Regions from separate parts of the Streptomyces dengpaensis genome, predicted to be linked through region 4. Evidence: riboswitches for the same ligand, from Rfam matches in the RefSeq annotation. Region 4 holds a riboswitch; each other region holds the start of a gene.
What was found. Region 4 has a riboswitch for cyclic di-AMP ahead of C4B68_RS23720 (LysM peptidoglycan-binding domain-containing protein). Riboswitches for the same ligand answer to the same signal wherever they lie in the genome.

Region 1 (7,276 bases), 1.7 Mb from region 4:
GTACCGGAAGCGCCGGTCGTACCGGTCGCCTGGATCGAGCGGACGGCCCCCGCCGCGGCGGCCAGCCACGCCGCCACCGCGACCCACAGCAGCACCTGCCCCGGCCCCTTGAGCCAGGAGATGCCGAGGGCGGTCGCGACCGCCAGGGTCGCCACCGCCGTGATCCCCATCGGGAAGACGGTGGCCCAGCGCCGTACGTCGTAGCGCGGGCGCGGCCACACTACTTCCGCGACGAGGAGGACGACGTAGCAGACGAGGTAGAGCACGAGCAGTGCGACGGTCACGGTGCGCAGGACGCCCTGGTCGTCGTCGTTCCACAGGTACGGGTTCACGTGGTGCGCGTCGATGAGCCTGGCCCCGGCCAGCGCCGAGACGGCCAGTGCGCCGCCCGCGATCCACTGGTCCCCGGCGCCTCGCACCACCTCCCGCAGATCGAAGTGCGCGAGCGCCACCCCGTACATCACGAGCCCCAGCCAGAACAGCACCAGCGCGGCATGCGCGAGCCACTCCGCGCCCACGGCCATGGCGAGCGTGGCGCCCAGCACCGAGAGGCCCTGCGGGGCCACACAGAGGAGGAACACGCCTCCCGCCATACGACGCTCCCGGTGCTGCCGTGCGAGGACGACGAGCAGCACCGGCCAGAGCACGGCCGACAGTGCCATCAGGGCCTCGGCCACCTCATGCCACCCCAGTGCGGACACGCGCGTCCCGAGCACGGTGGTCGCCGCGACGGCGGTGAGCCCGGGCGGCGTGCCCGCCTCCCTCAGCCACCGCTGCGGATCCCGCACCAGCCGTACGGCGAAGTCCGCGGCGAGCGCGAGCCACGCGACGGCGGCCAGGGCGAGCGCGATACGGGACAGGGTCTCGTAGCCCGTCTGGTGCAGCCCGACCGAGATGACGCCGGTGGCCATGACGGCGGCACCGGAGGCGGGCGGCCGCTGCGCCCACCAGGCGCGTAGCTGGGAGATGGCTGGCATGCGCCTGATGCTAGGGATCTCCGGCCGAGTTGCCCGCGGGGCACGCGCGTGTGGGGTACGAAAACGAGGGGCACGCGCGCGTGGAGCTCGAAAAGCATCCACGCGCGCGTGCCCCGCACAGAGCGCTGCCCGCAGAGGCGCGTTACGCCGGACGCACCACACTGTGGATCGCCGACGTGCCGTCGTAGTAGATCGACTCCTCGCGCACGTACGTCCCCGGCTTCGGCGCGTGGATCATCATGCCGTTGCCGATGTAGACGCCGACGTGGGTGACGTCGTCGTAGAAGAACACCAGGTCACCGGGCTGGGCGTTGGCGAGCGAGACGGTGGTTCCGGCGTTCACCTGGTCGTAGGTGACGCGCGGGAGCGTGACATCGGCGGCCTTCCAGGCGGCCTGCGTGAGGCCGGAGCAGTCGTACGAGTCCGGGCCGGTCGCGCCCCAGACGTACGGCTTGCCGATCTGCGCGCGGGAGAACGCGACAGCCTTGGCCGCCTGCGTCGCGTATGAGGAGTCCGCGTCGGCCGAGCCCGACGACGTGCCGGTCGAGCCCGACGACGTGCCGGTCGAGCCCGACGACGAGTCGGTCGAGCCCGACGACGAGTCGGCCGTGGACGACGACTCCTGCTGGGCAGCCTCCTCAGCGGCCGCCCTCTCCGCGGCCGCGGCCTCCGCCGCGGCCTGCTGCTTGGCCAGCTCCGCCGCCTTGCGCTCGGCCTCTTCCTGCTTCTTCTTCTCGATCGCCGCGAGCCGCGCCTTCTCCTCGGCGGTCAGCTGCGAGAGCAGCGCGCGGGCCTCGGAGAGCTTCCTCTGGACTTCGGCCTTGGACGTCTTGAGCGTGTTCTGCGTGGTGGTCAGCGTCTGCAGGCTCTTGGCGGCCTCCTCGCGCTTCTTCGCGGTGGCGGTCTGCTCGGTGATGTAGTCGTCGACGGCCGCCTTCTGGCGGGTGGTCAGACGGCCCATCAGCTGGGTCTGGTCGAAGTAGTCCTGCGGGTCGTCGGCGAGCAGCAGGGTCGCGGTGCCGGGGGCGGCGGCCCCGGTGCGGTACTGCGCCGCGGCGAACGAACCCAGCTCTTCGCGCGCGGTGTTGAGCTTCTCGGTGCGCTGGGCGACGTCCTCACGGAGGGTGTCGACGCGCTCGCGCTGCTTGGAGGCCTTCTCCTTGGCCGCGTTGTACTTCTCGGTGGCCGTCTCGGCCTGGTGGTAGAGGTCGTCGACCTTCTTCTCGACCTCTTCGAGGCTCGGCTTGGGTTCGGCCGAGGGCGTGGCGTTCGCCGTCTGCGAGAGCAGCGCGACGGAGGTGAGGGCCGCCGTCGCGAGAGCGGCGGGGGTCCGTATGCCCGCTATGCGCGTGCCTATGGGGCGTGGTGTGCGATGCGACGCCAAGGGAGGCATCTCCTTCCGTCGTCCGCCTACCGAGTTAGCTGTCGGGTTCGGGCGGGTGGCTCCGGAAGGATTGCCCTACGGTCCTTGCCCGGCAGGGCAGTTGGACCGATTCACCCCAAGGTCGGTGGGTCCCCGGTTCCGGCTGCCGCGAGGGCGCACCGAATTCGGCGGAGGCCGCACGGCCCGGCGACGTTCGCCGGTGGGGGTCGAGCGGCCTGCCCGGCACGCTAGCCAAGTCGTGTGGCCCCTGTGAAGGTTGATGTGCGATATGCCCGATACATTTTCGTGACCTTGACCATGTGGCTCGCCTCGCGCGGACCATTCGGGGTGATCTGTGGTGAGATGCTCGGATTGCGCTGCGGGTGGCAGAAGCGAGGCCGTGCGCCGCGACGCGCGGACACGGCGATGAATACACCTCAGGTTGCCTCGGGAGCCTGAGGAGCCTCAGGGGATCGCGAGGACGACGACGTCGTCGGCATGGAGGCTGCCCGCCACCACCGTGCCGTCGTACTCGGCGACGCTGGTCACGAACCCGTACGAGCCGTCGTCGGCGCGCAGGTCGTGGACGAGCCGGCCGTCGAGGTCGTAGGCCATGACCCAGGCGAGTGGCTCCGGCTTGGGGCGCACGGCCTCGGGAAGGTTCCACAGCAGGATCCGGGGGAGCCCGGGCAGGGGCAGCAACTTGTCCAGCAGGGCGTTGCGGGGAGCCGCCAGCGAGACCCACACGAGCCCGTCGCTGCCGAGGCTCATGTTGTCGGGCAGGCCGGCGAGGTTCTCGGCGAACGGCTCGAGGGTCCCGGCCTCGGGGCCGGTGAGCCAGTAGCGGCTCACCCGGTACCCGGCGGTCTCGGCGACGAGCAGGTGCGAGGCGTCCGGGGCGAGCACGAGGCCGTTGGCGAACTTGAGGTCGTCCAGGAGGACGGTGACCGTGCCGTCGACGTCGCGCCGCAGAAGCATCCCGGTGCAGGAGTGCTCGATGATGTCGCCGAGGTAGTGGTCCACGTCCCAGCGTCTGCTGGACACGGTGAACCAGATCGTCCCGTCCGGGGCTTCGACCGCGTTGCTGGCGAAAGTGAGGGGCCTGCCCGCGACGGTGTCGACGAGGACGCGGACCGACCCGTCGGCGGACATGCGCAGCAGCCCCCGGTCGTGATCGCAGACCAGCACGCTGCCGTCGGCTGAGGGTTCGAGTCCCAGGGGGCGTCCGCCGGTGTTGCCCACGACGGTCCGGGTGCCGGTGGCCGGGTCGATGCGGACGACGCTGCCGTCGGCGAGCCCGGTGAGCAGGCCGCCGCGCCGGTCGAATACCACGTCCTCGGGGCCGTGACCGCCGGTCGCGAGGCGGCGGCCGACGACGAAGCGGCCGGTGGCGGGTGTGTGGCCCCGGTCGGCCGGGGCCGGCGGCGGGGTCCAGCGGCGGGGTGAGATCAGGCGGCGGTTGAGGGTCACAGCAGGCTCCCTGCCTGGGCGTCGGCGACGTCGGGGGTCATGCGTGCGGTGGTGGAGATGCATGCGGCGGTGGCGCGGCTCCGGCGGGACGACGGAGGTCTCGGTGTCGCCGCGCAGGGCGTCCACGCGCGCGCGGCGAGGCCGGAGAAGCGGGACTGCTTGTTCGTCGTTTGTGATGCTTCTTGATCCTGCACGGCAAGCTATTGATCCACCAGGACCTGGGGTGAATCTTGAGCCGGGCAAGGCCCCAGGCCGGGCCTGGCACCCCAGGCCGGGCCAGGCGCCCAGGCGCCCCTGGCTGGGCCACGCGCCCCTGGCTGGGGCCACGCGCCCAGGCCGTGGACTGGCGGGTCAGGCGACCTGGGAGCGGAGCGGTCATCGCGGCACGAGATGTCCGGGCCGCGTCACGAGATCCGGTCGAGTTTTCAGGGTGGCGGCGGGCTGTCAGTGGGGCGGCCTAGACTCGGAGAGCGATGAGCAGCCTCTTTGATGACAGCTTCCTGGCGGACCTCAAGCCCTCGCGGGGGCATGAGGAGGAGCCCCCGCCGCCGCCCGAGGACGATCACGTACCGGAGTCGATTCCGGACGATCTGTTCGGCGGGAAGTTCGACGTGCCGCCGGACCGATGGGGGTCCCCCCGCTCGAGCGGAGCCGAGAGTGGGGGAGGGTACTACCGCGACGGCGCCCACCGGCCCGCCGTGGACCCGGCGGCGCTCCTGGACGGGCTGAACGAGAACCAGCGCGCGGCCGTGGTGCACTCCGGCTCCCCGCTGCTCATCGTGGCCGGCGCGGGCTCCGGCAAGACGCGCGTGCTCACGCACCGGATCGCGTATCTGCTGGCCGAGCGGCATGTCCACCCGGGTCAGATCCTCGCGATCACCTTCACCAACAAGGCCGCGGGCGAGATGAAGGAGCGCGTCGAGCACCTTGTGGGCCCGCGCGCCAACGCGATGTGGGTGATGACCTTCCACAGCGCGTGCGTCCGGATCCTGCGCCGCGAGAGCAAGAAGCTCGGCTTCACGTCCTCCTTCTCGATCTACGACGCCGCCGACTCCAAGCGGCTCATGGCGCTCGTATGCCGTGATCTGGATCTGGACCCCAAGCGCTTCCCGCCCAAGTCCTTCAGCGCCAAGATCTCCAATCTGAAGAACGAGCTGATCGACGAGGAGGACTTCGCGAACCAGGCCGCCGACGGTTTCGAGAAGACCCTCGCCCAGGCCTACGCGCTGTACCAGTCCCGCCTGCGCGAGGCCAACGCGCTCGACTTCGACGACCTGATCATGACGACGGTCAACCTGCTCCGCGCCTTCCCGGACGTCGCCGAGCACTACCGCCGCCGTTTCCGCCACGTCATGGTCGACGAGTACCAGGACACGAACCACGCGCAGTACGCGCTGGTCAGGGAGCTGGTGGGGCCCGCCGACAGCGATCCCGGCGAGCTCTGCGTCGTGGGTGACGCCGACCAGTCGATCTACGCCTTCCGCGGCGCCACCATCCGTAACATCCTCCAGTTCGAGGAGGACTACACGGACGCGACGACGATCCTGCTCGAGCAGAACTACCGCTCCACGCAGACGATCCTGTCCGCGGCCAACGCCGTCATCGAGCGCAACGAATCCCGCCGCCCCAAGAACCTGTGGACCAACGCGGGCGCGGGTTCGAACATCACGGGCTATGTCGCCGACACCGAGCACGACGAAGCGCAGTTCGTCGCCGACGAGATAGACCGTCTCACCGACGCGGGCGAGGCCAGGGCGGGCGACGTCGCCGTCTTCTACCGTACGAACGCGCAGTCCCGTGTCTTCGAAGAGGTCTTCATCCGCGTCGGCCTGCCCTACAAGGTCGTCGGCGGCGTGCGCTTCTACGAGCGCAAGGAGGTCCGGGACGTCCTGGCGTACCTCAGGGTGCTGTCCAACCCCGAGGACTCGGTCCCGCTGCGCCGGATTCTGAACGTGCCCAAGCGCGGCATCGGCGAGCGCGCGGAAGCGATGATCGACGCGCTGTCGCAGCGCGAGAAGATCAGCTTCCCGCAAGCCCTGCGCCGCGTCGACGAGGCGTACGGGATGGCGGCGCGCTCGACGAACGCGGTCAAGCGGTTCAACACGCTGATGGAGGACCTGCGGACGATCGTGGATTCGGGCGCGGGCCCGGCCACCGTCCTGGAGGCCGTCCTCGAACGCACCGGCTACCTCGCCGAGTTGCAGGCCTCGACCGACCCGCAGGACGAGACCCGTATCGAGAACCTCCAGGAACTCGCCGCCGTGGCCCTGGAGTTCGAGCAGGAGTCCGGTGAGGGCGAGGCCGCGGGATCGCTCTCCGACTTCCTGGAGCGGGTCGCGCTGGTCGCCGACTCCGACCAGATCCCGGACGAGGAGGACGGCAACGGCGTCATCACCCTGATGACCCTGCACACCGCCAAGGGCCTCGAATTCCCGGTGGTCTTCCTGACCGGCATGGAGGACGGCGTCTTCCCGCACATGCGCGCGCTGGGACAGGTGAAGGAGCTGGAGGAGGAGCGGCGCCTGGCGTACGTGGGCATCACGCGCGCGCGGGAGCGGCTGTATCTGACCCGGTCCTCCATGCGCAGCGCGTGGGGGCAGCCGTCGTACAACCCGCCGTCGCGGTTCCTGGAGGAGATCCCGGAGACCCACATGGACTGGAAGCGCACGGGTGCGACGGCTCCCATGCCGTCCGGTCCGGCCTCGGGTGTCGCGGCGTCTCTGTCGTCCTCGCGCGCGCGGTCGGCCGCCTCGGGTGCCTCCGGGTTCGCGACGCGCCGCGGTGTCTCCGAGAAGCCGGTGGTCTCGCTGGCCGTCGGCGACCGGGTCACGCACGACCAGTTCGGCCTCGGCACCGTCGTCGGCGTGAAGGGGACGGGTGCGAACGCGGAGGCGACGGTCGACTTCGGAGAGGCGAAGCCGAAGCGGCTGCTGCTGCGGTACGCGCCGGTGGAGAAGCTGTAGGGCAGTCTGCAGGGCAGTGAGGGCCGGCCCGACGGTGGCTGGCCCAGCGGTTCTGCGTGCTCAGGCCCGACGGTTGTTTACGTCGGGTCCAGGCCGTGGCTGCGCAGCCACGACAGCGGGTCGATCGCCGAGCCACCGGCCGGGCGGACCTCGAAGTGCAGGTGCGGCCCGGTGGAGTTGCCGGAATTTCCGGAGAGCGCGATCGCGTCACCGGCCTTCACGGTCGTCCCCGACGGGACCTGGTAGCTGGCGAGGTGGCAGTACCACGTCTCCGTGCCGTCCATCGCGGTCACGATCGCCATGTTGCCGTAGGCGGGGTTCCACTGCGTCCGCACGGTGCCGTCGGTCGCGGACATCACCGTCGTGCCGTACGAGACCGGGAAGTCGATGCCCGTGTGGGCGGACATCCAGTTGATGCCGGCCTGGCCGTAGTAGGCGCTGAGCCCGTGCGGTCCGACCGGCAGGGCGAACTTCGGGCGCAGCCGCTCCTTGCGGGCCGCTTC
Region 2 (7,276 bases), 2.9 Mb from region 4:
GCCGTGTCACCGGCTTGTGGTGCGGTGCTGGCCGCGGCGGACAAGGCCTCCGCGAGCCCGCCCAGCTCGACGTGCACCACAAGTACCGGCTTCGAAGGAGCCGCCGCGGCCGAGGAACGGAGCGCCTCGGCAAGGGCGGCGTCCGCGGCCGGGGTCTCCCCCACCGCCGGAATGGCGGTCACGACGACCGCATCGCACCCGTCGTCGGCAAGCGCGTCCGACAGCGCCCGGTGAAAGTCCTCCGCCGAAGCCGCCATCGTCAGGTCCAGAGGCGGCAACGGCCGAAGCCCTTCGGCGAGGCACGCGTCGTACGTAAGAAGACCGAGCGACTCGGAGTTCCCGAGGATCGCCACCCGGGGCCCAGGAGGAAGCGGCTGGCGTGCCAGCAGAAGCCCCGCGTCGACGAGCTCCGTGATCGTGTCCACCCGGATCACCCCGGCCTGCCGCAGCAACGCCGACACCGTGGCGTGCGGCAACCGCGTGGCCCGTACGGCATGTCCTTGGGGAGCCGCCCCGCCATGCCGCGCCCCTTGGACCACGACCAGCGGCTTCACCGCGGCCGTCCGCCGTGCGAGGCGCGTGAACTTGCGCGGGTTGCCGATGGATTCGAGGTACATCAGCGCGACATCGGTGTCCGGGTCGTCGTACCAGTACTGGAGTACATCGTTGCCGGACACGTCCGCCCGGTTCCCGGAGGAGACGAAGGTCGACACGCCAGTCACGCCCGTGACACCGCCGCCGCGCCGGTGCAGCCGGGACAGCAGCGCGATGCCGATGGCGCCGGACTGCGCGAAGAGGCCTATCCGTCCGGGGCGGGGCATCTCGGGGGCGAGCGAGGCGTTGAGCCGCACATCGGGGGACGTGTTGATGACCCCGAAGGCGTTCGGCCCGATGATGCGCATCCCGTACGTACGCGCCTGGCGCACGAGTTCGCGCTGGCGCTCACGCCCCTCGGGGCCGCTCTCGGCGTACCCCGCGGACACGACCACGAGCCCCTGCACCCCGTGTTCGCCGCACTCCATGACGACCTCGGGGACATACGGCGCGGGCACGGCGACGACGGCGAGATCGACGGGTTCGTCGATCTCGCGGACGGAGCGGTACGCGGGGACTCCGTCGAGCTCCTCCTCCTGGAGCGCCTTGTTCACCGCGTACAGGCGTCCGGTGAATCCGGCGTCCCGGAGGTTGGTGAGGACGCTGCGGCCGACGCCGCCAGGTGTGCGGCCCGCGCCGATGACGGCGACCGAGCCGGGCGCGAGTAGCCGCTGCACGGAGCGGGCCTCGGCGCGCTGCTCCCGCGCGCGCTGCACGGCGAGCGACCGGTCCGTGGGCTCCAGGTCGAACTCCAGGCGTACGACGCCGTCCTCGAAGCTGCGTTTCTGGGTGTAGCCGGCGTCCGTGAACACCTTGATCATCTTGGAGTTGGCGGGCAGCACCTCGGCGGCGAAGCGACGGATACCGCGCTCACGGGCCACGGCCGCGATGTGTTCGAGGAGGGCCGATGCGACGCCGCGGCCCTGGTGGGCGTCCTGCACGAGGAAGGCGACCTCGGCCTCGTCGGCCGGGGAGGAGGCGGGCAGGCCCTCGGCATTAATACGGTCATAGCGTACGGTGGCGATGAACTCGCCGCCCACCGTGGCCGCGAGCCCCACCCTGTCCACAAAGTCGTGGTGCGTGAAGCGGTGGACATCCTTGGCGGACAGACGCGGGTAGGGCGCGAAGAAGCGGTAGTACTTCGACTCGTCCGAGACCTGCTCGTAGAAGCTGACCAGGCGTGTGGCGTCATCAACGGTGATGGGCCTGATGCGCGCGGTGCCGCCGTCGCGCAGCACCACGTCGGCTTCCCAGTGGGCGGGGTACTCGTGCCGGTCCGACGAGGTCTGCATGGGCCCCAGAGTACGGCTCGCGTCCGACAACGGCGCGAGGCAATCTGTGGAGAACGACGTCGGACCGAGGCCGCGGTTCGACTCGCTTCCGGACGGGACGAAGGACCGCTCCGGGCATGCTTCACCATATGGAACACTGGTCTAGACAACCCTGAAAAATGAAGGGCAGCATCACATGGCTGAGCGCCGCGTCAACGTCGGCTGGGCCGAGGGCCTCCACGCCCGCCCCGCTTCCATCTTCGTCCGGGCCGCCACGGCCTCAGGCATCCCCGTGACGATCGCCAGGGCCGACGGCACCCCCGTCAACGCGGCCTCCATGCTCGCGGTCCTCGGCCTGGGCGCCCAGGGCGGTGAGGAGATCGTCCTCACCTCCGACGCCGAGGGTGCGGAAGTCGCCCTTGACCGTCTGGCGAAGCTGGTCTCGGAGGGTCTCGAGGAGCTCCCCGAGACCGTCTGAGCGCGCACCCCTTTGCGCCTGAGCCGGCGCCGCTCTCGCGGAGGTGGTTGCTCGCCGTTGGGGTTGCTCAATTGATGGTTGCGGTGGCCTTCGTTCCAAAAGACGTCGCGCCGCACACATGGTGAAGGGCTCGCTCGAAAACCTCGGGCGGGCCCTTCGCTTTGGGGATTACGGGCAGCAGAAATAATCCCCCGCGCATTACTTCTCTTTGTATACGGTGTCCTTGTTAATGCCGCGGGCCCGTCATGTTTACGGGATGTTGCGAAGTCCTCACACGTTCCGGCCGATCTCCGTTACCGGGAAATCGGAGCCGGTGCGCGGCCGTCGCGCGCTCGGTGTGCAGGGCCGTGATCGCCCGGGCCCGCTCGCTGTCGCCGCGTGCGACGGCGTCCACTATGCCGCCGTGCTCCGCCCAGGACTCCGCGGGGTCGGCCGGCGCCTCGACCGCGTACATCCAGGCGATCTTGTGCCGCAGCTGGGCCAGCGTGGAGGTCAGTGCGGGGCTTCCGGAGGCCTGCGCGAGCGTCTCGTGGAACCAGCCGCCCAGGGAACGCAGATCCTCGCTGTTGCCCCTCCTGGCCCGCTCCTGACCCAGCCTGACCAGGCCTCGGAGCACCTTGAGGTGGGCCTCGGTGCGGCGCTGCGCGGCCCGCGCGGCGCCCAGCGGCTCCAGGAGCATGCGCATCTCCAGCAGGTCGGAGGCCTCCTGCTCGGTGGGCTCCGCGACGCACGCGCCCGCGTGCCGGCGGGTGACCACGAAGCCCTCGGCCTCCAGCGTGCGCAGGGCCTCGCGCACGGGGACGCGCGAGACGCCGTAGCGGCGCGCGAGCAGTTCCTCGGTGAGCCGGCCGCCTCGCTCGTAGACACCCGCGACGATGTCGTCACGGATCGCCGTGCATACCGAGTGCGCCGGAATACGCATGACCGGACCTCCGCTTTAATCCCCGCGAAACGCCATCGATTGACGCTTGTTCAGTGACTCTATTGCAGGAAGCCCGAATTTCCGATGGCGGCCCGGAATCCATGGATATTTTTTGGACAGCCCCCGTAACGACGGTCTCACGAAACGCCGATGCCCCGGCTCGGCGAGCCGGGGCATCGGATGCGGTGAAGCGGCGGTGAGGCAGTGAGGAATGCGGCCGTCAGACGTGCATGCCGTGCGGCCGGACCGTGTGTGTGTCAGAGCTCACGCCGTGCGGCCGGACCGTGCGGGGATCAGACGTGCATGCCGTGCGGCCGGACCGTGCGGGGATCAGACGTTCACGCCGTGCGAGCGCAGGTACGCGACCGGGTCGATGTCCGAGCCGTACTCCGAGGTCGTACGCGCCTCGAAGTGGAGGTGCGGCCCGGTGGTGTTGCCGGTGGCCCCGGAGACGCCTATCCGCTGGCCCGGGGTGACCGTCTGCCCCACGGAGACACCGACGGACGACAGGTGGCCGTACATGGTGTACGTGCCGTCATGCATCTTGATCACGACTTGATTGCCGTAGGCACCGCCCCAGCCGGCTGTGACGACCGTGCCGGAGCCGACGGCGTGCACCGTGGTGCCGGACGCGGCGTGGAAGTCGACACCGGTGTGGCTACCGGAGGACCAGAGGCTGCCGCCTGCCTTGTAGCCGGTGGAGATGTACGAGCCGGTGATCGGCGGCACGAAGGAGTTGAGGCGCTTGCGTTCTGCCTCGCGGGCGGCCCGCTCCTTGGCCTCGCGCTCCTTCTTGGCCTTCTCCGCGGCCCGCTTGCGGGTGGCCTCCTCGGCCTTCTTCTCCGCGGCGGCCTCGTCGGCGGCCTGCTGCTGGGCGGCGGCCTGCGCGTCGATCTGCTCGGCGACCGAGTCGCCGATCGTGATGACCGGGATGAGCCCGGTCTGCTCGACGGAGGTGTCCGCGGCGAGCGCCGGGGAGGCCAGGGTTCCGATGACACCGGTGGTGGTGAGCGCCGCGACGCCGACGGCGTTCGTGGTCGTACGCTTCACCCGGCCCGGTCGGCGGTGCTTCCCGGTGCCACAGATGAACGCCATGGAGAGGCTGATCCTTTCCTTCCTTCTCGCCTACCGGGTTAGCTGACGGGTTCGGAGCAGGAAGGTCTCCTACGGACCCCCTCCGAGGAGGGCCGTCCGATTCACCCCAGGGACTGCGTGTGGGTCCCCGGCTCCCCTGGCTCGCGCCGTACGGGGACTCGGCGATGACTGTCCGGTGCCGCGGGCGCGGCGCACTGCCTGACGAACAGCCGGACCGACGCTAAACGGGACATCTTTCAAACAACAAACGGATCACGGCTTTTGTAGCGCATGCCACAGGTCAGACAGGCAACCTCCCTACCAATACGGACAACTGAGGACGAAGGCAGGGTAAAAGGAGGCCCAGGTGACTCTGCAGTCACCTGGGCCCTCAGGGAGTCGCGCCGTTCTACTCGGCCCGGACGACGGTCACTTCGCCGATTCCGAGCGCCTTGACCGGCTCCTCGATCTGCGCGGCGTCACCCACCAGGACCGTCACCAGACGGTCCACCGGGAACGCGTTCACGGCGGCCGCGGTGGCCTCCACGGTGCCGGTCGCGGCGAGCTGCTGGTACAGCGTCGCCTGGTAGTCGTCCGGCAGGTGCTGCTCGACCTGGTCGGCGAGCGTGCTCGCGACGGCCGCCGCGGTCTCGAACTTGAGGGGCGCCACACCCACCAGGTTCTGTACCGCGACGTCGCGCTCGGCGTCCGTCAGCCCCTCGGCGGCGAGGGTGCGCAGCACCTTCCAGAGGTCGTCGAGCGCCGGACCGGTGTTCGGGGTGTCCACAGAGCCGCTGATGGCGAGCATGGCGACGCCCGTGGCGTCCGGTGCCGAGCGCAGCACCTGGCCGAACGCCCGCACACCGTAGGTGTAGCCCTTTTCCTCGCGCAGGACGCGGTCCAGGCGCGAGGTGAGGGTGCCGCCGAGGCAGTACGTGCCGAGCACCTGGGCGGGCCAGACGCGATCGTGCCGGTCGGCGCCCACACGGCCGATGAGCAGCTGCGTCTGGACGGCGCCGGGGCGGTCCACGATGATCACGCGGCCGGTGTCGTCGGCGCTCACCGGCGGCACGGGGCGCGGCTCGGCGGACGAGCCGGTCCAGGCGCCGAGCGTGTCGGCGAGCAGCTCGTCGAGGTCGACACCGGTCAGGTCACCGACGATGACGGCGGTGGCCGTCGCGGGGCGTACGTGCTTCTCGTAGAAGGCGCGTACGGCCGCCGAGTCGATCTTCTGGACGGTCTCCTCGGTGCCCTGGCGCGGGCGCGACATGCGCGAGGTCGCCGGGAACAGCTCCTTGGAGAGCTCCTTGGCGGCGCGGCGGGCCGGGTTGGCCATCTCGTGCGGGATCTCGTCCAGCCGGTTGCGGACCAGTCGCTCGACCTCGCTGTCCGCGAACGCCGGTGCCCTGAGGGCGTCGGCGAGCAGGCCCAGCGCCTTGGAAAGGCGCGAGACGGGGACTTCGAGTGACAGGCGCACGCCGGGGTGGTCGGCGTGCGCGTCGAGGGTGGCGCCGCAGCGTTCCAGCTCGGCGGCGAACTCCTCGGCGGAGTGACGGTCGGTGCCTTCGGAGAAGGCACGCGCCATGATCGTGGCGAGGCCGTCGAGGCCCGCCGGTTCGGCCTCCAGCGGCGCGGCGAGGATCACCTCGACGGCGACGACCTGCTGGCCCGGGCGGTGGCAGCGCAACAGGGTCAGGCCGTTGTCGAGCGTGCCGCGCTCGGGTGCCGGGAAGGCCCACGGCTTGGCCTTGCCGGCCTGGGGCTGCGGGTGGAAGTCCATGGTGGCGAGCTCGGTCACTTCGCCGCCTCCTCGTCGGTGCCGTCGGCGGCGTCGGTGTCTTCGGTGGCGGTCGGCTCGTAGACGAGCACCGCGCGGTTGTCGGGGCGCAGGCGGGACTTGGCGACCTCCTGGACCTCCTCGGCGGTGACCGCGAGTACGCGCTGCACGGCGGTCAGGGCGAGCTGCGGGTCGCCGAACAGGACGGCGTACCGGCACAGTTCGTCGGCGCGGCCCGCGACCGTGCCGAGCCGGTCCAGCCACTCGCGCTCCAACTGGGCCTGGGCACGCTCCATTTCCTCGGCCGTGGGGCCCTCCTCGGCGAACCGGGCGAGCTCCTCGTCGACGGCGGCCTCGATGACCGGGACCTCGACGTCGCCGGACGTCTTCACGTCCAGCCACCCCAGGGAGGGCGCCCCGGCCAGGCGCAGCAGGCCGAACCCGGCCGCGACGGCGGTGCGGTCGCGGCGTACCAGCCGGTTGTAGAGCCGGGAGGACTCGCCGCCGCCGAGGACGGTCAGCGCCAGGTCGGCCGCGTCGCACACGCGCGTGCCGTCCTCCGGGAGCCGGTAGGCGGCCATCAGGGCGCGCGCCGGGACCTCCTCCTCGACGACCTCGCGCAGCTGCTCGCCGATGATTTCGCGCAGCGAGCCGTCGCGCGGGGCGGGCTTGCCTTCGTGCCCGGGGATGGAGCCGAAGTACTTCTCGATCCAGGCGAGCGTCTGCTGCGGGTCGATGTCGCCGACGACCGACAGGACCGCGTTGTTGGGCGCGTAGTAGGTGCGGAAGAACGCGCGGGCGTCCTCCAGGGTGGCCGCGTCCAGGTCCGCCATCGACCCGATCGGGGTGTGGTGGTACGGGTGGCCCTCGGGGTACGCGAGCGCGGTCAGCTTCTCGAACGCGGTGCCGTAGGGCACGTTGTCGTACCGCTGCCGGCGCTCGTTCTTGACGACGTCCCGCTGGTTCTCCATGGACTCGTCGTCGAGCGCGGCGAGCAGGGAGCCCATGCGGTCGGCCTCCAGCCAGAGGGCGAGCTCCAGCTGGTGGGCGGGCATGGTCTCGAAGTAGTTGGTGCGCTCGAAGCTCGTGGTGCCGTTGAGCGAGCCGCCGGCGCCCTGGACGAGCTCGAAGTGGCCGTTGCCCTTCACCTGCCCGGAGCC
Region 3 (7,276 bases), 490 kb from region 4:
GGAGGTCGGGGCCCCACCGGGCTCGCCACTGAGGGTTCTCGTCGACGAGGTCCAGTTCGTTGGCGGCGGTGAGTTCGGCGAAGTCGCGGCGCTGCTGGAGGGGCGGCGCCCACGTGCGGCCGGTGAAACGGTCGTGGAAGGCCGGGGCCGGGTCCGCCAGGGTCGGATACGAGGCCGTCCGGTCGCAGCTCGCGTAGAAGTGGACCTGGGCCTCGGCCTCGGCACCGATGACGGCGGTCAGCTCGGCCCGGCGGTCGGTCGGCAGGAGGGCGGTGGCGAAGCCGTCGGTGCCGTAGAACGCGTGGCACAGCCCGGCGAGTTGGAGCGCGGGGCGGGCCTCCCAGCGGGTCAGCCGGTCCCGTACGCGGATGAGGTGGGCCAGCAGGGTGCCGCCCGGGTGGTCGATGTCCTGCGCGCCGAGCCGGCGCAGCAGGGCAAGGGCTTCCGCGGCGGTCGGTGCCGGTGCGTCCACGGGCCACTCCTCCTGACGGGGCCCGTCGGCCCACTCAAGGGATCCTCTGCCGGGACAGCAGGCCAGTCAATGGAGGTCGTCCGGGAAACGGCGGAGGCGCCATCCGCGGCCGCCGGACGGGTGCCTCGGACAGCAGGGCCAGGATGGAGTAGTGAAAGCTGGGACCTCTAACCACTGAATCTCCTGCGATCACCACTGAATCTCCTGCGAGCTGGAGGGCGCGCCCCCATGCCCCATCCCTACGTTCTGTTGTCCGCCGCCGTCTCCCTCGACGGCTTCCTGGACGACACCGGCCCCGAGCGGCTGCTGCTCTCGAGCCCGGCCGACTTCGACCGGGTCGACGAGGTACGGGCGTCCAGCGACGCGATCCTGGTCGGCGCGGGCACGATCCGCGCCGACAACCCGCGGCTCCTGGTCAACTCGGCCGAACGGCGCGCGGCGCGGGTCGCCGCCGGGCGCCCCGAGTACCCGCTGAAGGTCGCGGTCAGCGGGTCCGGCGACCTGGATCCGGCGGCGCGGTTCTGGCACACGGGCGGCGAGAAGGTCGTCTATACGACGGACAAGGGGGCGGGGAGGGCCGGGGACCTCTTGCGCGGCGTCGCCGGCGTCGATGTCGTCCCGACCGGGGCCGAAATCGACTGGCGTGTGCTGCTCGAACACCTTCATGACGTACGAGGTGTGCGGCGCCTCATGGTCGAAGGTGGCGGGCGGGTCCACACCCAGCTGATGCGGGACGGGCTCGCGGACGAGCTGCAGCTCGCCGTCGCGCCGCTCTTCGTGGGGGAGCCGGACGCGCCGCGGCTGTTCGGGCCCGGGGCGTACCCGCCCGGCCGGATGCGGCTCGTGGAGACACGGGCCGTCGGGGACGTCGTCCTCATCCGGTACGTCCCCACGGCGCCCGGCACCGAGGCTCTCGCCTCCGCCGCGGACCGGCACTGGCTCGCGCTCGCCTGTGAGCTGGCGGAGCTGTGCCCGCCGTCGGAGACCGCGTTCAGCGTGGGCGCGGTGGTGGTGGCCGCCGACGGGACCGAGCTGGCCCGCGGGCACTCGCGTGAGGGCGGCGACTCCGTGGTGCACGCCGAGGAGGCGGCGCTCGCCAAGATCGACCCCGCCGATCCGCGCCTCGGCTCCGCCACGGTTTACAGCAGCCTGGAGCCCTGCGCCCGGCGCGCTTCGCGGCCTGCGCCGTGTGCCCGGCTGATTCTCGACGCGGGAGTACGGCGGGTCGTCACGGCCTGGCGCGAGCCGGACACGTTCGTCGCGGGGGCCGACGGGAGCGGGCTGCTCGCGGCCGCGGGCGCCGATGTCGTCGTCCTGCCCGAGTACGAGGAGCGGGCCAAGGCGCCCAACCGGCACCTTCTGGCTGAACCGGGGAGGGAGCGCGCGTAAACGTGTGTGCTGGGGGTCCCGCGGATGGCGTACACTGGTTTCAACGACGCGGGGTGGAGCAGCTCGGTAGCTCGCTGGGCTCATAACCCAGAGGTCGCAGGTTCAAATCCTGTCCCCGCTACTGAAACCGAGGGCCGGAACTCGAATGAGAGTTCCGGCCCTCGGTGTTTGCCGTGTTTTGCCTCGGTGTTCGCCCTCGGTGGTTGCGGTGTCCGACGGGCGTCCGCCGCCTCACAGCCGCTGCTGATCGCTGGCGGCTGAGGGCCGCGGCGGGCCTCCACGCGCGTCCCCCGGTCGGTCCACACCGGTCGCCCGCCACCCCCGCTCCGGGAAGCCTGGACGAGTGGGGCAGCAAGCAGGCGAGCAGCGGGCCGAGGGTCCATACGGCCGGTCCGGTAGGCGGCTGCCCGGCGACCCCGCGCCCGGTACCGGCCTCGCGGACTCGGATTCCGGCCCGGGGGTCACCCGGCCGCCCGGTGCGGCGGACCCGGGCCGGCGCGGGATCTCGTACGCGCGGGCCTTCGTCCGGGCGCTGCCCGGGCTGCTCATCGCCGCCGGAGCCGTCTACGAGTACCTCACCCCGCCGGAGCCGACCCCGCAGGGTTCTTGATCGTTTGTGCCGTTTCTTGATCGTTGTCACGTGAGGTGATCGGACGGTGCCCCTCCGCATAACAACTGACGTGCCGTCAGGCAAAGGTACGTTTATGAATCATGGTCAACTCGCCCTATTTTCGCCGATGCTGACCCCAAAGTCCTGGCCAAAAGCGTTAACGATCAGTCGGAACGGCTTGGAATCCGGTGCCCGGGTCTATTAACGTTCGATAACGCAGCGCGGTCGTCCCAGCCGTCACAAGAGGCGGCTCCGTGCGCACGCGCCGAATTCCGCAAGGGAACCGGGGAACCACCAACTTGGGGTGAATCGAGCGTCTTTCACGGTGGAGCAAGCCGTGGTTGACGCGCGTAGGAGACCTTCCTGCTCCGAACCCGTCAGCTAACCCGGTAGGCGAGAAGGAAGGAAAGGAGTGCGCCCACGTGGCGTCCAACCGGCCCGCCCAGCCAACCTCGTTCGCGCCGAACGACACACAGACCTTCGGCTACGCCTACGGCAACGACGAGGGCCCATGGGAGGAGTGGAACCCCACTGAGGAGTCCGTCCGCCCCGTTCGCGGCCGGCATCGCGTCAGCAAGCAGCGCGGTGGGGGACTCGCCCGCAGTTCCACGGTTCTCGGCGTCGGTGTCATAGCCGCCGTCGGCGCGGGTGGCATCGCCACCGCGGCGCCCGGCAAGGCGCCGGTGTCGATCTCGATGCCCGACCTGCCGAACGTCGGCTCGCTGATCTCGGACGACACTCCCGAGGCGCCCAAGGGCTCCGCGACCGCGCTCAGCAGCGTCGGCGTGACCTCCGCCGACACCGAGCAGGGCACCACCGACGCCGGCGAGGCGCTGCGCACCCGCATCATGGCCCAGGCCGACCAGCAGCAGGACCAGGCCGAGACCGCGGCCCAGGAGGCAGCCGAGGCCGCCGCCGCGAAGAAGGCCGCGGAAGCCGCAGCCAAGGCGGAGGAAGAGGCCAGGGCCGAGGCCGCCGCCGCGAAGAAGAAGGCGGAGGAGGAGGCCGCGAGGAAGGCCGAGGCCGAGCGCCTGGCCGAGCTGGCCAAGCAGTACACGCTGCCGACCTCCTCGTACACCATCACCTCGACCTTCGGTCAGGCCGGCGCGCTCTGGTCCTCCGGTTACCACACCGGCCTCGACTTCGCCGCGCCCACGGGCACGCCGCTCAAGGCGATCCACACCGGCACGATCACCGAGGCGGGCTGGAGCGGTTCGTACGGCTACCGCACGGTCCTCACCCTGGATGACGGTACGGAGCTGTGGTACGCCCACCAGTCCTCGATCAGCGTCAGCGTGGGCCAGAAGGTCAACACGGGCGACATCATCGGACGCGTGGGCGCGACCGGCAACGTCACCGGGGCGCACCTCCACCTGGAGGTCCACTCCGGCGGCTCCGGCACCGGGATCGACCCGGCGGCGTGGCTCCGCGACAAGGGGATCAGCCTCTGATCCGTACGGTCGCCTGATCCGTACGGGCTCCTCAGCCGTCTGATCCGTACGGGCTCCTCAGCCGTCTGATCCGTACGGGCTCCTCAGCCGTACGGATCTGACGCGTGCGGGCGACCCCTGCGGTTCTGACGCGTGCCTGCGTTCCCTCGATCCCCGGCGGTCCTGACGGCAACCCCCCGACGTCAGGGCTGCCGGTTTCCGGTGCGCGCGACCTGGTTCTGCCGCTACGAGCGATACGGGTTGTACGCGGGATACGGCGCCGTGGCGGTTCCGTACGGACGGGCGTACGCGGGCGCCTGCCCGTACCCGTAGGCGTATCCGTACGCGGGCCACGGCTGGGGCACCGGAGCCGTCGTCTGCGCCGCGTACGCCAGGGCCGGCCGGGCGATCTCCCGGCGGCGCCACAGCGCGTCGAGCAACTCCCGTTCCCGTACGACGAAGTCGGCGCCCGCGCGGCCCCGGCGGCCCCGGTGACGCAGGAACGCCAGCGAGGTCGCGTATGCCTCGTACTCCGCGACCGAGCGGGCCGTGGCCTTCCCGAAGCGGTGGCCTGCCCACTCGCGGGCGAGCCGCCGCGCCCGCATCGAGCCGAGCACGTACGGCTCCGGCACGGTCAGCCACCCGGCAGCGGCGTACGCGGGCAGTTCCGAGCGAACGGTGCGCAGTTCGCGCTGCCGCGTCCAGATGGCCAGCCAGGTCACCAGCCCGAACGCGGGCACCATGAACGCGGCGTAGACCGCGAAGAACCCGTACTCCCCGAAGCTCGCCGAACCGTTCCAGGCGGAGTGCATGCCCATGGCGAGCAGCAGTCCGGCCAGGGGCAGCAGCACGCGGCGCAGACGGTGGCGTTCGGCGGACAGTGCCGCGATGCCGAAGCCGATGCCGGTCAGCACGGTGAACAGCGGGTGCGCGAAGGGCGACATCACCACGCGGACGAAGAAGGTCGCGGCGGTGACGGACGCGAGCCCGCTCTCGCCGCTGAGCTGGTCGGTGCCGAAGGCGGTGCCGAGGTAGAGGATGTTCTCGGTGAACGCGAAGCCGGTGGCGGTGACCCCGGCTATGACGATCCCGTCGACGATCCCGGTGAAGTCGCGTCTGCGGAAGAGGAAGACCAGCAGCACGGCCGCCGCCTTCGCGGACTCCTCGACGATGGGCGCTATGACCGTCGCGCCGAGGGTGTCGGCGCTGGATGGATCCGTGGTCGTGGTCGCTATCCATCTGGTCGCGAAGCTGTTGGCGACGATCGCTATGAGCGCGGCCGCGCCGGCACCCCAGGCGAAGGAGAAGAGCAGGTTCCGCCAGGGGCCGGGCTCGACCCGGTCCAGCCACCAGAAGGCGGCTATGAGCAGCGGTACAGGGAACACGGCGAGGCCCAGGCCGACGAGAAAGCCCTGGGTGCCGGTCTGTTCGCGGACGAGGGCCAGGATCACCAGCCCGGAGATCGCGAGCAGCGTGATCAGCGTGCCGTATCTGACCCATCGGCGCTGCCACCAGTGCGCGTGCCGCAGCGCACCGCCGGAGGGACCGCTGGGATGCGTCGGGTGCGGGGGGCAGGTGGCCACGGCATTGACCCTAACGAGGGACGGCGCGGCCCGCGACGGCGCCTCAGTCGGTGGCGGGGTGCCCGGGGGTGTGCTCGGCGGGGTGCTCCACCCGGCGGAACAGAAGGTCGTGCACCACATGGCCCTTGTCCAGTCCCTGGCCCTCGAACCGGGTCAGCGGGCGGAAGCCGGGACGTGGTGCGTAGCCGCCGTCGGGCTGGGTGTTCTCGAAGTCCGGGTGTGCGGTCAGTACCTCGAGCATCTGTTCGGCGTACGGCTCCCAGTCGGTCGCGCAGTGCACGATCGCGCCCGGCTTGAGGCGGGTCGCGACGAGGCTGAGGAACTCCGGCTGGATCAGCCGCCGCTTGTGGTGCCGCTTCTTGGGCCAGGGGTCGGGGAAGTACACGCGCAGGCCGCTCAGGGACTCCGGCGGGAGCATCTCCTTGAGCAGGATGATCGCGTCGCCGTTGCCGACGCGGATGTTGGACAGGCCGTTCCGGTCGGCGAGATTGAGCAGGTTGCCCTGTCCCGGGGTGTGGACGTCCACGGCGAGGATGCCGGTCTCCGGGGCCTCGGCCGCCATCTGCGCGGTGGCCTCGCCCATGCCGAAGCCGATCTCCAGGACTACGGGGCGGTCGGTGCCGAACAGCTCCGTCAGGTCGATGGTCCGCTGCCCGTCGATGTCCAGGCCCCACTTGGGCCACAGCCGCTGCAGCGCGTCCGCCTGGCCGGCGGTCACGCGACTGCGTCGCGGCTGGAAACTCCGGATCCGCCGCTCGAAGTGCGAGCCCGCGGGGTCGGCCTTCGGGCCGTCGGGGAAGCGGGGTTCGCCCTTGGCGCGGGTGTGACGCAGCGAGCCGCCGGCGGCGGGCTGCGTCTCGGGGAGGTTAAGGGAGTCAGACACAGTGGGGTCGATTTTACGGGGCGGTGCGGTGGTGGGGTTTTCTCGCCCCCTCCGCCCCTGCCCGTCCCTGGGGGCTGCCGCCCCCAGACCCCCGCTTGTGGCGCTTCGCGCTCGTCCTCAAACGCCGGACGGGCTGAACCCCTGGGGCGGAGGGGGCGAAAACCGCTTACGCCTCCGCCAGCGCGCCCAGTGCCCTCCGGGCGACCTCCCGCCCGATGGGCAGGGAAGCCGTCGCCGCAGGCGAGGGAGCGTTCAGCACGTGGACCGTCCGCGGGCCCTCCCGGATCAGGAAGTCGTCCACCAGCGTCCCGTCACGGAGAACCGCCTGGGCCCGCACCCCCGCGGCAGCGGGGACCAGGTCCTCCGGGGCCACCCCGGGCAGCAGCCGCCGCACCGCGTCGGTGAACGCCGGCTTCGACACCGACCGCCGCAGCTCCCCCGCCCCGTACCGCCAGTGCCGCCGGGCGATCCGCCAGGCTCCGGGCCACGTCAGGGTCGCGCCCAGCTCGCGGGGCCGGACGACCCCCCAGCCGTACCCCTCGCGGGCAAGCGCCGGTACCGCGTTCGGCCCGACGTGGACGTCTCCGTGAATGCCCCGGGTGAGATGGACCCCGAGGAAGGGGAAGGCGGGGTCGGGCACGGGATAGACCAGTCCGTGCACCAGCTCGGGCCGCGCCAGCTCGAAGTACTCGCCCCGGAAGGGGACGATCCGCATCCCGGGGTCGTCCCCCGTGAGCCGGGCGATCTCGTCGCAGTGCAGCCCCGCGCAATTGACCAGCACGCGCCCGCGGACCACCGCACCGCCGGCCGTGCGGACGGCGGCACCGAGGCCGGGGCGGCGGTCGATGCGGACGACATCCGCGCCGTAGCGGATCTCGGCCCCGGAGGACTCGGCGAGCTGCCGGGCGA
Region 4 (7,276 bases):
GAGCGGGCCGGTGCGCCGGTCTTGATCTGGCCGCAGTTGGTGGCGACGGCCAGGTCGGCGATCGTGACGTCCTCGGTCTCGCCGGAGCGGTGGGACATCATGCACTTGAAGCCGTTGCGCTGGGCCAGCTCGACGGCGTCCAGGGTCTCGGTCAGCGAACCGATCTGGTTCACCTTGACCAGCAGGGCGTTGGCCGCGCCGTCCTCGATGCCGCGGGCCAGGCGCTCCGGGTTGGTGACGAACAGGTCGTCGCCGACGAGCTGGACCTTGTCGCCGAGCTTGTCGGTGATGACCTTCCAGCCGGCCCAGTCGTCCTCGAACAGCGGGTCCTCGATGGAGACGAGCGGGTACGCGTCGACGAGCTCGGCGTAGTACTCGGTCATCTCGGCGGCGGAGCGCTCCTTGCCCTCGAAGAGGTAGGAACCGTCCTTGTAGAACTCGGACGCGGCGACGTCGAGCGCCAGGGCGATCTGCTCGCCGGGGGTGTAACCGGCCTCCTTGATCGCCTCGAGGATGAGGTCGAGGGCCTCGCGGTTGGAGCCGAGGTTCGGGGCGAAGCCGCCCTCGTCGCCGAGGCCGGTGGACAGGCCCTTGCTCTTCAGGACCTTCTTGAGGGTGTGGTAGACCTCGGTGCCCCAGCGCAGCGCCTCGGAGAAGGACTCCGCGCCGATCGGGGCGATCATGAACTCCTGGATGTCCACGTTGGAGTCGGCGTGCGAGCCGCCGTTCAGGATGTTCATCATCGGAACGGGCAGCAGGTGCGCGTTCGGGCCGCCCAGGTAGCGGAAGAGGGGGAGGTCGGACGCCTCGGAGGCGGCGTGGGCGACGGCGAGCGAGACGCCGAGGATGGCGTTGGCGCCGAGCGAGCCCTTGTTGTCGGTGGCGTCCAGGTCGAACATCGCCTGGTCGATCAGGCGCTGCTCGGTGGCGTCGTAACCGACGAGCTCCGGGCCGATCTGCTCGATGACCGCGAGGACGGCCTTCTCGACACCCTTGCCCTGGTAGCGGTTGGGGTCACCGTCGCGGAGCTCGATGGCCTCGAAGGCGCCGGTGGAGGCGCCGGACGGGACGGCGGCACGACCCGTGCTGCCGTCGTCGAGGCCGACCTCGACCTCGACGGTGGGGTTGCCTCGCGAGTCGAGGATTTCCCGGGCTACGACGACGTCGATGGACGGCACGAGCATCTCCTTCTGGGATGTGACGCGGGGTACGCCGGGCGTGGGCCCGGCAGGGTGCTGCACGGTGAGAGTTCTGCGAGATGAGCCTAACCGGCTCGGGGCGATCGGCCAGCCGCTCACCCACCCTGTGGACGGAACACGGGCAGAACCGAGGGTAAACATTGTTTCATTCGGGAACAAAAAGCCCCGCTCCGGTGCGCGCGGGGGAACACGCACCGGAGCGGGGAGTCCGCATGGACGGGGGGAGTCCGCGCGGACGGAGGGCGGGTCGTCAGCTGAGGTGCAGCTGCTGACCCGGGTAGATGACGTCCGCGTCGTCGATGATGTCCTTGTTCAGCTCGAACAGCTTCTGCCAGCCGCCCTTGACGTTCTTCTTCTCCGCGATCGCGCCGAGGGTGTCGCCCTCGACGACCTTGTACTCGCCGTCACCCTTCTTGACCTTCTCACCGGTCGGGGTGGTGACGGTCGCCTCGGCGGCCGGGCGCTCGGCCGAACGGGAGGCCGGCTGCTCCGTCGTACGGGTGTCGGTGGTGCCGGCCGGCGCGCTGGAGCCGCTGCTCGTACCCCCGTCGTACGGGGTGCTGGACAGGCTCGTGCCGCAGTTCGGCCAGGCGCCCTTGCCCTGCCCGGCGAGGACCTTCTCGCCGATGGCGATCTGCTCGGACTTGGAGGCCTGGTCGGCGGTGGGGGCGTAGGCGGTGCCGCCGTACGCGGCCCAGGTGGAGGGCGAGAACTGCAGGCCGCCGTAGAAGCCGTTGCCCGTGTTGATGGACCAGTTGCCGCCGGCCTCGCACTGGGCGACGGCGTCCCACTCGGAGGCGGTGGCGGCGGAAGCGGTGCCGGACGCCACCAGCGGGGCGCTGATGGCGACACCGGCGAGCGCGGCGACACGGGTGGTCCGGTGGAAGACGGACGGGCGGCGGCGCTTGACCTTGCTGGAAAACAGCATGGAGTGATCCCCTCACCGACGCCTGCGAGGTGAGCTGTCGGGTTCGGGCGGGTGAGTGCCCGGCCGCGCGCCCCTGGCGCACGACTTCACCCCAAGCCACTCCCGGTCAACTACCGGGCGCGGCACTTACCTTGGGTCCCCCGCTCCTGCCTACGGCGCTTGACGCGACGACTGTTCCCGTACGGCCGTTGGCAGGACTCGGCGTTGCGACCGTCGGGGCCCGCTGTGGCGAGCGGTGATGACCGTAGGCAGGCAATCGGCCGAATTCCAAAGACGATCAGGGCCTTTGAGATCCATCTCTCACTCGCGCCAAACCGGACATTCCACGGCGAACCAGGACGCGAACTCCCGCTACTTTTCGTCCGGTTCGACACCAACTGCAAGGCTCTGACCGGGGAGGATGAGGTCGGGATCGGCGCCGACCGTCTCCTTGTTCTCGGCGTACAGCTCGGTCCATCCGCCCTCGAGGTCAAGGGTGTCGGCAATCGCCCAGAGGTTGTCCCCGGCGCGCACGGTGTACGAGCCGTCGGCGGCGTCACGGGAGGCGCCGGAGCCACGTGAGGCGTGCCGCCCGGAAGACCCGTCCGTACGGCCGTCGGTCACGTCGTCCGTCGCGGCCTCGTCGGCAGTGCCGCCACGGTGGCGCCCGGCGCCGGTCGACGTACCCGAAGAGTCGCCGTTCTGGCCGTACTTGTCCGACTCGTCACTCTCACCCGTCACCGTGTCCGAGCCGCCGGAATCCCGCGAGGCACCGGAGGAGCCGTCGGACTTCGTCGCTTTCCAGCTCTCATTCGAGGAGGAGCCGGCCGAGGAGTCGGAGCCCTCCGCTCCGGACGAACCGGACGCAGCGGGTGAACCAGACGACTCAGACGACTCGGATGAATCCGAGGAACCAGAGGAATACGAAGAACCGGATGAGCTCGGCGAATCGCCCACAACCCCCGTGTCGACCTCGACGTCGCCCGAGTGTCTGCTGAGCCCGTTGAGCGGTCCGCACGTCGGCCATGCGACGAGGCCCTGGTCGTCGAGGATCTTCTCGGCGACGGCTATCTGCTGCGAGCGGCTGGCCTGGTCGGCGCTCGGGGCGTAGACGAGGCCGCCGTACGACTCCCACTTCTCCTGGGTCAACTGCAGCCCGCCGTAATACCCGTTGCCGCTGTTCGCACTCCAGGCGCCACCGCTCTCGCACTCCGCGACCCGGTCCCAGGTGGTGCCGTCGGCCGCGCTCGCACTGGTGGCGCCGAGCAACGGGATCGCGATGGCCGATCCGGTCACCCCTGCGGCAACGATGAGGGCCGGGGCCTGACGGGGGCGACGATGACGGCCGTTCCCGGAGAGCATGCGGAAGCCTTTCGCGTGACAGCAGGTGACTACAGCGACGGATGGGCCGCGTTGACGGTTGAACGTATCCGCACTCGAACGCTTGTCACAAGTCGATGCAGCAGAGATCACGTGAAGATCACAGAGTTGAGGGAATGTCACTTTTGGGAGGATAGGCGACCGTTCTCCGACATTCCTGCCGAGGTTCTTCTGTGCGCTTACCAAGGTTTTCCGGTGCGCTTCGCGAGGCTCTCGGCCGCGCCTGCCGAGGTTCTCGGCGCACCTACCGAGTGGGCGTGACCTCCACAGGAAGCGTGCGCAAACCACGCTGGCCGGTGCCGTTTTTGGGAACCTTACCTGTCACTCTGTGCAGTTGAAGGGGAATTGCGCAGATCGGCGTCCTCACCCACACGACGCGACTCCAGGTAACGTCACCCCGTGAACGCCCCACATATCGAACCCGAACTCTTTACCTGGGAGTTCGCCACCGATCCGTACCCCGCCTACGCGTGGCTCCGCGAGCATTCCCCCGTACACCGCACCACCCTTCCCAGCGGTGTCGAGGCGTGGCTTGTGACCCGGTACGCGGACGCCAAGCAGGCGCTCGCCGACCAGCGGCTCTCCAAGAATCCCGTCCACCATTCCGAAGACGCCCAGGGCAAGAGCAAGACGGGCATCCCCGGCGAGCGCAGCGCCAACCTCATGACTCATCTGCTCAACATCGATCCGCCGGACCACACGCGGCTTCGCCGGCTGGTCTCCAAGGCGTTCACACCCCGCCGAGTAGCCGAATTCGCGCCCCGCGTCCAAGAGCTGACCGACCATCTCATCGACCAATTCGCGCCCACCGGAAGCGCCGACCTCATTCACGAGTTCGCGTTCCCCCTCCCCATCTACGCCATCTGTGACCTGCTCGGCGTCCCCAGCGAGGACCAGGACGACTTCCGGGACTGGGCAGGAATGATGATCCGCCACGGCAGAGGACCGAGAGGCGGCGTCGCCCGATCGGTCAAGAAGATGCGCGGGTATCTCGCGGAGCTGATCCACCGCAAGCGGGAGGCCCTCCCGGAGAGGCCCAGCCCCGGCGAAGACCTCATCTCCGGGCTCATCCGCGCCTCCGACCACGGCGAGCACCTCACCGAGAACGAAGCCGCGGCCATGTGCTTCGTACTACTGTTCGCCGGTTTCGAAACGACCATCAATCTGATCGGCAACGGCACGTACGCACTGCTTCGCAACCCAAAGCAGCGGCTGCGACTACAGAAGTCGATCGAGCGTGGTGAACATGAGCTACTCGACACCGGTATCGAAGAACTTCTCCGTTACGACGGCCCTGTCGAACTGGCCACCTGGCGCTACGCAACCGAGTCCCTCGACATGGGCGGACAGCGAATCGCTTCCGGTGATCCCGTGCTCGTGGTTCTCGCCGCTGCCGACCGTGATCCCGCCCGTTTCGAGAAGCCGGACACACTCGACCTCTCCCGCCGAGACAACCAGCACCTCGGCTACGGCCATGGCATCCACTACTGCATCGGCGCCCCGCTGGCCCGTCTCGAAGGCCGCACCGCTCTGGCCACCTTGCTGCGCCGTCTACCCGACCTACGGCTTGCTGCTGATCCCGCGGACTTGCGATGGCGAGGCGGCCTGATCATGCGCGGGTTGCGGAACCTCCCTGTGGAGTTCACGGCACGTTGACAGGCGTGGAGCGGCGCGCTTCGAACCGTGGATCAGCTCGCTGAGGCACGAGTGACCAGAGGTGGTCCCTGGCCTGCTCCCAGTCCGCCCGTTCCATCGTCTCGATCGACGCCCTTCGCCCCTGGGCTGCCAGCCTCGCCAACTCCCCGCCCAGCCAATGCCCCTTGCTCCCCCTTGTCGACCGGATGCCCTGGAGCCGGGCACTCGGCCGCGCCCCCTCCCCGCCGCCACCCCCTTCGCCCGAGGCTGTCCCTAAATCGCCAACTGTTTGACCCTGTGACTCGACAACTCTCTACATTCACGCGGTGGACCCCGACATACTCAGATCCAGCTTCGCGGTGGTCGAACGACGCGCCGAGTTCGCGGTCAAGTACTTCTATTCGCATCTGTTCCGCCACCACCCGGACGTCCGCGGGCTGTTCCCGTTGGACTTCCCGGAGGACATGGAGCGGCAGCGGGACAGACTGTTCGCGGCGCTCACCCATGTGATGGAGCGGCTGGAGGACCCGAAGCTGCCGGGGTATCTACGGGAACTGGGCCGGGACCACCGCAAGTATCTGGCGCAGCCGGACCACTACGCCGCCGTGGGCGCGAGTCTGATCGCCGCGTTCGCCGTCGCGGCGGGGTCGGCGTGGAGTGCGGAGGCCGAGAAGGCCTGGGGCGAGGCCTATGGGGCGATCACGAACGTCATGCTCCAGGGCGCGTGGGAGTCGCAGCACGAAGGCGAACCGCCCTGGTGGGACGCCGAGGTCACCGCCCGCACCCGGTACGGCGACGATCTCGTCGTCCTCACCCTGCGACCGCACCAGCGCCTGCGCTACTCCGCCGGCCAGTACGTCAGCCTCAACGCCCCCCACCTGCCGGGCATTTGGCGCCCCTACTCCCTGGCCAACGCACCCCGCGTCGACCACACCGTCGATCTGCACATCAGCCGCGTCGAGAACGGGGTGCTCTCCACCGCCCTCGTCCGGGAGACCCGGGAGGGCGACGTCCTGCGGCTGGGCGCGCCCGGCGGCGGACTGATCATGCGCACACCCAGGGAACAGCCCCTCACCTTCATCGCGGCCGGCACGGGATGGGCCCCCGTGAAGGCCCTGCTGCAGCAGCTCGACGCGACACGCGAGGCCCGGCTGTTCCTCGTCGCCCGCGACACGTCCTACCTGTACGACCGAGACGCCGTCGAACGGTTGCAGGCCCGGCTTCCCCGGCTCGCCGTCACCTTCATCACCCCCGCGCCCGGCCGCCCCAAGGCCCAGGCGACCGAACGGCTCCTGACCGCGCTGGGCAACCGTGCCGGCTGGACCCTGCACGACGTCTATCTGGCCGGTCCCCCCAAACTCGTCGAAGAGATCAGCGCGACCCTGCCCGCGCTCGGCACACCGCCCGAGCGGATCTTCCACGACGTCCTGCCGCCGACCGGACAGGGGCACCCCCGACCGCTGGGCACGGCGGAGTGGCTCCTCAACCGCCCCCAACCGGCCTGGCACAACCCGTCGAGCCGCACCCCGCAGACGTAACGAAGGCCCCAGCCCGCCGGCTCCTCCCCTTGCCCGCCAGGCCTCCTCTTTGGGATCCATCGGCCCTCCTCCGGGCCGTCAGGAAGCGAACCAGCGACCCTCAGTACTCCTCGCCCATCTCCTCGCCCATCTCCTCGTCCGTCTCCTCTTCCTCCACCGCCTCCGGAGCGCCTTCCGCCATGCGGATCGCGTCCCGGTACGCCCGTGCCGCCGCCCGCAGTGCCGCCTCCGGGTCCACGCCCTCGGCCTCGGCGCGCGCGGCTATCGCCAGGAGCTCGTACCCGACGCTCTCGCCCGCCGGGAGAGCCACCTCAAGTCCCGCCGCACGCACCCGCGATGCCAGCTTCGCCGCCAGGGCGAGGCCCGGCTGACCGAGCGGGACGCCCTCCGTGACGGACGTCCGCCGCTTCTCCTCGGCCTTGGTTCGCAGCCAGTGCTCCTTGACCTCCTCGGGGGTGGTGGCTGTCTCTTCGCCGAAGACGTGCGGGTGGCGGTGGATCAGCTTGGTGACGATGCCGCCCGCCACGTCGTCGATGGAGAAGGGGGCGTCCTCGTCCTCCTCGGCGATGCGGGCGTGGAAGACGACCTGGAGCAGCACGTCGCCGAGTTCCTCGCGC

Region 1: linked by a shared signal. The riboswitch ahead of C4B68_RS15650 (C40 family peptidase) and the one ahead of C4B68_RS23720 (LysM peptidoglycan-binding domain-containing protein) in region 4 are both predicted to bind cyclic di-AMP.
Region 2: linked by a shared signal. The riboswitch ahead of C4B68_RS10060 (M23 family metallopeptidase) and the one ahead of C4B68_RS23720 (LysM peptidoglycan-binding domain-containing protein) in region 4 are both predicted to bind cyclic di-AMP.
Region 3: linked by a shared signal. The riboswitch ahead of C4B68_RS21480 (M23 family metallopeptidase) and the one ahead of C4B68_RS23720 (LysM peptidoglycan-binding domain-containing protein) in region 4 are both predicted to bind cyclic di-AMP.

What each region holds. Positions count from the first base shown of each region.
Region 1 covers NZ_CP026652.1:3,447,039-3,454,314, reverse strand. Annotated here, with positions in the region: gene C4B68_RS15655 (tellurite resistance/C4-dicarboxylate transporter family protein) at 1-977, opposite strand, end outside; gene C4B68_RS15650 (C40 family peptidase) at 1,120-2,361, opposite strand; cyclic di-AMP (ydaO/yuaA leader) riboswitch at 2,369-2,541, opposite strand; gene C4B68_RS15645 (SMP-30/gluconolactonase/LRE family protein) at 2,806-3,810, opposite strand; gene pcrA (DNA helicase PcrA) at 4,284-6,773, shown strand; gene C4B68_RS15635 (M23 family metallopeptidase) at 6,851-7,276, opposite strand, start outside.
Region 2 covers NZ_CP026652.1:2,216,474-2,223,749, forward strand. Annotated here, with positions in the region: gene C4B68_RS10040 (bifunctional acetate--CoA ligase family protein/GNAT family N-acetyltransferase) at 1-1,886, opposite strand, end outside; gene C4B68_RS10050 (HPr family phosphocarrier protein) at 2,062-2,343, shown strand; gene C4B68_RS10055 (GntR family transcriptional regulator) at 2,570-3,265, opposite strand; gene C4B68_RS10060 (M23 family metallopeptidase) at 3,596-4,360, opposite strand; cyclic di-AMP (ydaO/yuaA leader) riboswitch at 4,374-4,534, opposite strand; gene C4B68_RS10065 (M16 family metallopeptidase) at 4,749-6,137, opposite strand; gene C4B68_RS10070 (M16 family metallopeptidase) at 6,134-7,276, opposite strand, start outside.
Region 3 covers NZ_CP026652.1:4,624,017-4,631,292, forward strand. Annotated here, with positions in the region: gene C4B68_RS21460 (DUF6817 domain-containing protein) at 1-472, opposite strand, end outside; gene C4B68_RS21465 (dihydrofolate reductase family protein) at 701-1,861, shown strand; tRNA gene C4B68_RS21470 (tRNA-Met) at 1,909-1,982, shown strand; gene C4B68_RS21475 (hypothetical protein) at 2,205-2,471, shown strand; cyclic di-AMP (ydaO/yuaA leader) riboswitch at 2,725-2,882, shown strand; gene C4B68_RS21480 (M23 family metallopeptidase) at 2,894-3,922, shown strand; gene C4B68_RS21485 (PrsW family intramembrane metalloprotease) at 4,147-5,484, opposite strand; gene trmB (tRNA (guanosine(46)-N7)-methyltransferase TrmB) at 5,528-6,367, opposite strand; gene lhgO (L-2-hydroxyglutarate oxidase) at 6,534-7,276, opposite strand, start outside.
Region 4 covers NZ_CP026652.1:5,117,986-5,125,261, reverse strand. Annotated here, with positions in the region: gene eno (phosphopyruvate hydratase) at 1-1,178, opposite strand, end outside; gene C4B68_RS23720 (LysM peptidoglycan-binding domain-containing protein) at 1,450-2,127, opposite strand; cyclic di-AMP (ydaO/yuaA leader) riboswitch at 2,132-2,295, opposite strand; gene C4B68_RS23715 (transglycosylase family protein) at 2,479-3,402, opposite strand; gene C4B68_RS23710 (cytochrome P450 family protein) at 3,886-5,142, shown strand; gene C4B68_RS23705 (globin domain-containing protein) at 5,448-6,659, shown strand; gene C4B68_RS23700 (nucleoside triphosphate pyrophosphohydrolase) at 6,760-7,276, opposite strand, start outside.